3 regions of the Rahnella sp. PAMC25617 genome follow, and region 3 is predicted to be linked to each of the others. Evidence: predicted binding sites of a transcription regulator. Region 3 holds the regulator's gene; each other region holds the start of a gene.
The links. Region 3 encodes CRP, which controls carbon source genes, mostly activating them, when cyclic AMP is high. Its sites were predicted from a motif close to ATGTGANNNNNNTCACAT; they were not measured.
Positions count from the first base shown of each region.

Region 1 (2,209 bases), on a different contig from region 3:
GAACAACCATAAGCCCATGATATTTTTCAACACCCGATAGCTGCCGTTGATGCCGCCTTCGTTGGTGATGTTGTCGTGGAGAGCCTGCGCATGGTTGAACGCTTTCGGGCTTTCGATGCCCATCAGCGACCAGGTGCCGGAGCTGAGATAGGCGCTGCGTGAACTGGTGAGCGGAGCGGCAACCACCGCACTGGCGGTGTCGTGTGTTGCCACGCTGAACACCGGTACACTGCGTCCGTGAGGGCTTTTCCACACCCCCGGAGAGTTGCCCGGCTGTGTCGGTTTTTGCAACCAGCGGCGTGGCACACCGGCCAGTTTCAGCAAATCTTCGTCCCAGTCGCCGGTGGCGAGATTGAGCATTTGTGTGGTGCTGGCGTTGGTGTATTCCCAGTTCATGTTGCCGGTGAGGCGGTAAAGAAAATAATCCGGGATCATCAGCATGTGTGCCGCTTTACGGACGATTTCAGGCTGTTGTTCGCTCAGCGCACGCAACTGGTAAAGCGTGTTAAACGGCATGAACTGAATACCGGTTTTTTGGTACAAATTCTCGCGGCCAAACTGCTGCTCCATTCGCGCCATCACGCCTTCGGTACGGTTGTCACGATAAGCCACTGGCAAACCGACCCGCTGCCCCTGTTCATCAAGCAGCACGTAATCCACACCCCAGGTATCAATGCCGATACCGTCAAGCTGAACGCCGGATGCGTCGAGGCGATTCAGCCCCTCAAGAATGTGTTTTTCCAGCGCATCCAGATCCCAGGTTTCGTGGCCATCAACGCGGATCAAGTTATTAGGAAAACGGTGGATCTCTTTCAGTGTCAGCGTCGCTGCCGGCTGCGGATCCTGACGGGTAAACGTCGCCAGCATCACCCGGCCGCTGGAAGCGCCGAGGTCAATAGCGGCAAGATGGTGAGTTCTCATAGCGGCCATTCCTTATTGAATATGTGGCCAGTGTAGGGGAGGCGTTGTGGGGGCACCTTCCGGTGATTGCCACGGGTTTTGGCGGGATGGCAGCATTAAAAAGGTAGATGCGAGGCAGATCACATAACGGTTCAAAGCTGGCTGAAACTGTGAATTACCGCGTCTGAGTAATGCGGGGCAGGCGATTGTGATCGTTGCCGCAGATCTGCATCAAGGCTGGGGGAATCTTTAAAATATGACCGTTTATGACGTTTTTAACGCTGCGGTTTGAAGGTAAGAAAGCGGGGCACAAGGTAGGGTTGTTTCCCGAAACACAATGATTTTGAACCGGAGGCGATAAATGACGTTACTGAGAGGTGATGATTATTTTGCGGCACCTGAACTGACCGTGACGGTTGAGCGGCGGCTTCCGCAAGACGTATTCCCGGAGCACTACCATGATTTTCACGAGATTATGCTGGTGGAAAGCGGATCGGGTGTGCACATTTTTAATGACAATCCCTACACTCTGACCGCCGGTACGGTCTGTTTTGTCCGTGCCAGCGATCACCATCTTTTTGAAAATGTTGATAATCTTCGTCTGACCAATGTGTTGTTCCGTTCACCGAAAGCGTTCCGTTTTATTCAGGACGTCGGTCATTTTTTGCCGCAGGAACATCATTATCAGTCGCAGATCCACTGGCAGCTCAGCCCTTGCGTGTTCCAGCAGGTATTGAACTGCATTACTCAGCTGGAAGCATTACCGGACAGCGTTGAGATGGAACACATCGCTACGCGCGAAAGTCTGTTTTTACAACTGCTGATTTTGCTTTATCAGGATTGTTTCCAGCCACAATTGCGAGATACCTCGGAAAACCGGGTCAATCAGCTTTTGCAATGGCTCCAGTCACATTACAGTGAGGACGTTAACTGGACTGAAGCCGCAGAACGTTTTTCGCTGGCACTGCGAACCCTGCACCGGCAGATGAAGCATTACACGGGCATGACACCGCAGCGTTATCTCAACCGGCTGCGTTTACTCGAAGCGCGCCGTCGTTTACATCATAGCGATCAAAGTATTACCGATATCGCCTATGCCTGCGGGTTCAGTGACAGTAACCACTTCTCGACACAATTCCGTCGGGAGTTTTCGGTGTCGCCAAAACTCATGCGTGATCAGATGCGTTAAACGGCACCTCTCGCAGTTTCGGGAATATTTATCTGAACTGCCTCGTTTATATTGTCGTCAAACGGGTTTGAGATTGTCGCTATGTCGCTAAGACTTTTTAAAAATGACTTCTTTCTGACG
Region 1 is NZ_JBOCUM010000017.1:22,644-24,852, forward strand. It holds gene rhaB (rhamnulokinase) at 1-921, opposite strand, end outside; gene rhaS (HTH-type transcriptional activator RhaS) at 1,262-2,089, shown strand; gene rhaR (HTH-type transcriptional activator RhaR) at 2,171-2,209, shown strand, end outside.
Region 1: a site for CRP is predicted at 1,029-1,046, ahead of rhaB (rhamnulokinase). Genes of this name have one in related genera too.

Region 2 (2,209 bases), on a different contig from region 3:
GCATGGGTATAAATGCCGAGAGCGGTTCCGGTGAGCGTCTTAAAAAGCCCTTTCCGTCCGCCTGACAGCGCACTGTTCATGGCAAGCGTAAAACTTGCACCGGGAGACAGTGCAACGGGAAGTAGTGCGGGTATAAAACCAGCTAAATTGATGTCCATATTGGGATAAAATTGAGCGTTTATTCCTTTATTATCTGAAGGTAACATCAATTTCAAAAGGCGCTTTGTAGCGCCCTTTTTTATTCTGCTGAAGCAGTCGTTACTCAGGTTTCAGCTTTATCAGCGTTTCCTGCGCAAACTGCTGTTTCAGTTCCTGCTTACTTTTGGTGACGATCTGCCCGTCAGTGCCGATGCTCATGTGCTGAGCGTCCACGTTGTGACGTGACTGATACAACATCACGGCCTGCAGGCTGTGGTCTTTCTGTTCCGGCGTCAGCGCCACGCCATCTGGCCACTTGCCGAGTTCAACGGCCTGCACCAGGCGTGCATAGATTTCCGGTGTCATTACATCAATGAGTTGATTAATTTCCATCTGACTGAGCCCTCAGCTCCACGCTATTATTCAAACGGTTTGGAATAATAGCTGAATCGATTTTGTCGGGTAAATTACATCGTACTTTTAAGGCACTCTACCCGGCGGTTATGTCACCACTCTGACCATCAGTAAATCGCATTGAGGCCGAATTCACACAGTAACGTTCGCCTGTCGGCTTAGGACCATCCGGGAAAACGTGGCCCAGATGCGCTTCACACCCTGAGCAGTGTATCTCAATGCGTTGCATATTATGTGCTTTATCAGTGAGATATTTAATGGCATCGGGTTGTACTGGCTGATAAAAACTTGGCCAGCCGCAGCCGGAATCATATTTAGTATCGGAATAGAACAACGCAGTTCCACAGACTACGCAATGATAAATGCCTTCACGGCGGTTGTGCAGTAACTTTCCGGAGAAAGGAGGTTCTGTTCCGTGATCTTGCGTGACATAACGTTGAATTTCAGTGAGTTGCTCGGGTGCAGGGGAAGATTTGGTTATGATGCTCATGTTTATCGTTCTCTGACGAATATAAAAATCAACTAAAATAACAGTTTATAATAACAAAAAATTAACAACAGGTCTGCCCCTTTTGGCCTAAACTGTATGGCATCAGCGTTACCTGACTCGCAACTTGTGATGGCGATCACACTCCTGATGTTCCGGTACTTTATATTCAGTTTTTCGCCCCCATGTGGTTGTAAGCCGATTAAGAAAACGGAACGTGCAATAAGCGAGCAATAGTAGGTCGTCGCTTTGACTTACAGCAATAATTGACACGATTCCGCTTGACGCTCAGCAAGGTTTTTGTAATTTTACAACCAACCTTTTATTCACTAAAAAAATAGCTGGTGGAATATATGACTATCAAAGTAGGTATCAACGGTTTTGGCCGTATCGGTCGCATTGTTTTCCGTGCTGCTCAAGAACGTTCTGACATCGAGATCGTAGCAATCAACGATCTGTTAGACGCGGACTACATGGCATACATGCTGAAGTACGACTCAACTCATGGTCGTTTCAACGGTACTGTTGAAGTTAAAGACGGTCACTTGGTTGTTAACGGCAAAACCATCCGTGTTACCGCTGAGCGTGACCCAGCTAACCTGAAATGGAACGAAGTTAACGTTGACGTTGTAGCTGAAGCTACTGGTCTGTTCCTGGATGATGCGACTGCTCGTAAGCACATCACTGCAGGCGCTAAGAAAGTTGTTCTGACTGGTCCTTCTAAAGACAACACCCCAATGTTCGTTATGGGCGTTAACCATAAAGAATATGCAGGTCAGGAAATCGTTTCTAACGCATCTTGCACCACTAACTGCCTGGCACCACTGGCTAAAGTTATCAACGACAACTTCGGTATCGTTGAAGCGCTGATGACCACTGTGCACGCAACTACCGCAACTCAGAAAACTGTTGATGGCCCGTCTCACAAAGACTGGCGCGGCGGCCGCGGCGCATCCCAGAACATCATCCCTTCTTCTACCGGTGCTGCTAAAGCAGTAGGTAAAGTAATCCCAGCTCTGAACGGTAAACTGACTGGTATGGCGTTCCGCGTTCCTACCCCTAACGTTTCTGTTGTTGACCTGACTGCACGTCTGGAAAAACCAGCGTCTTACAAAGAAATCTGCGCAGTAATCAAAGCAGCTTCTGAATCAGGCGACCTGAAAGGCGTTC
Region 2 is NZ_JBOCUM010000014.1:75,245-77,453, reverse strand. It holds gene ACM615_RS17635 (LysE family translocator) at 1-158, opposite strand, end outside; gene ACM615_RS17630 (YeaC family protein) at 259-531, opposite strand; gene msrB (peptide-methionine (R)-S-oxide reductase MsrB) at 629-1,042, opposite strand; gene gapA (glyceraldehyde-3-phosphate dehydrogenase) at 1,393-2,209, shown strand, end outside.
Region 2: a site for CRP is predicted at 1,167-1,184, ahead of msrB (peptide-methionine (R)-S-oxide reductase MsrB). Genes of this name have one in related genera too.

Region 3 (2,209 bases):
GCTGATGCAGGCTCACCGTGATGTGCTCCTGCAAATCAAGCGCGACCTGAAAACGCTGAAACAGTCTTTTATGGTGATGATGATGGCCGTGTTGCGGCAGCATGTGCAGTTGCTGATAGAGCAGGGCAATCAGGTCGATGACCTGCTGCTGTCGCGTCAGCAACGGGGGTAACGCGGTTTCAGGATCGGTGTGTTGCGTCAGCAGGCTGTATTTAGCTTCGAAGTAATCCGCGAGTTGCAGATAGAGCTGGCTGAGCGTTTCGCGCATCGGCTGTTCTTCCGATATGCGAAACCACGCCCAGTTAAATAATCCGTACCAGGCCGTACCGGCGGCGAAAAGCACCGGCGCCTGCCATATAGGGCGTACGCCGACCATACTCAGTGTGAAGATGGTCGCCACCAGCGCGCCGGGCAACAGCCGCGCATGCAACGGGCTGATTTCGCCGGTCACGCCAAGCAGTAATGCCAGCGACAACATGATGAGCGGCAGGGGGATGTGCCAGCTTTCCAGCATCACTTGCAGCAGAATGCTGCTCACGGCAAACAGCGTTCCGCCAATTATCAGGCGTTTGAAAAAGCGTTTGTGCGGAGTATCGAGGCCCGCGACGTTGCAGCAGGCAGGACAAAGAGAGAACAGCAGCCCCATTTGCAGATTGCCGAACAACCAGCAGATACCAACGGGCAGGCACAACACCAGCGTCTGGCGCAGCGCGTAGTTAACTTCCGGATGGTAAAACAGTCTTCGCCATAGCGTCATGGATAAAGCTTAGCCCATAAAAAAGGCGCGACAGTATTCTGCCGCGCCGATTTTTAAGGGATTAACGTGTGCCGTAAACGACAATCGTTTTACCGTGTGCCGAGATCAGACTTTGATCTTCAAGCATTTTGAGAATACGTCCGACTGTTTCACGTGAACAACCGACGATTTGGCCGATTTCCTGACGGGTGATCTTGATTTGCATCCCGTCCGGATGGGTCATCGCATCAGGCTGTTTAGCCAGATTAAGGAGAGTTTGAGCGATACGCCCTGTTACGTCGAGGAAGGCCAGGTTGCCGACTTTCTCTGACGTCACTTGCAGACGGTTTGCCATCTGCGCGGAAAGACGCATCAGAATATCCGGGTTAACCTGAATCAGCTGGCGGAATTTTTTATAAGAAATTTCAGCCACTTCACAGGCAGTTTTTGCACGAACCCACGCACTACGTTCCTGACCTTCTTCGAAGAGTCCCAGCTCGCCGATGAAGTCACCTTGGTTAAGGTAGGACAGTATCATTTCTTTGCCTTCTTCATCCTTGATAAGGACAGCAACTGACCCTTTCACGATGTAGTAAAGCGTTTCGGCTTTTTCACCCTGGTGAATCAGCGTACTTTTAGAAGGATACTTATGTATATGACAGTGAGACAGGAACCATTCAAGAGTCGGGTCTGTTTGTGGCTTGCCGAGAACCATTTGCTATTATCCTCTGTTGTTATCGCTGCCCAAAATCACAGGGCTCAGAGTTCCCTGTACGGCACTTCATAAAAAAAGCGCCCTTTCAGCATATAACTCCCCAGAAATGCTGCAAGCGGGTGTCGGAGTGAAACAGCCTGATTATTGCCGTTATCACCGTGGGTTCTGTTCTTAAACCGCGAAAACCGTCACCGCAATTCACTGGAAAGTATGTTTCGGCTTTGTTTGTAGCACAGGTTTGCAATGCTGTCTTCTGTTGTCTCGCTTCAGCATGATGGCGATCGGGTTACGTTGCCAGATTTTAGGTGGAAGGGTACTCTGGGAGCGGAATTCGACGAGTTTATTCACCGGGAGAATAGTTCATGCACGCACGCGTAAAATGGGTAGAAGGGCTGACGTTTTTAGGCGAGTCAGCGTCAGGCCACCAGATTTCTATGGATGGTAATGCGGGCGATAAAGCACCCAGCCCGATGGAAATGCTGCTGATGTCCGCAGGCGGTTGCAGCGCGATTGATGTGGTGTCTATTTTGCAAAAAGGCCGTAATGACGTGCGTGATTGTGAAGTCAAGCTGACCTCACAACGCCGCGAAGAAGCGCCGCGCCTGTTCACGCACATCAATCTGCATTTTATCGTCACCGGTAAAGATCTCACCGATAAGATTGTCGAACGTGCCGTTAGCCTGTCTGCGGAAAAGTACTGCTCTGTGTCCCTGATGCTCGGCAAAGCGGCGACCATCACGCACAGCTTTGAAGTGATC
Region 3 is NZ_JBOCUM010000019.1:204,852-207,060, forward strand. It holds gene ACM615_RS22300 (YccS/YhfK family putative transporter) at 1-757, opposite strand, end outside; gene crp (cAMP-activated global transcriptional regulator CRP) at 819-1,451, opposite strand; gene ACM615_RS22310 (OsmC family protein) at 1,814-2,209, shown strand, end outside.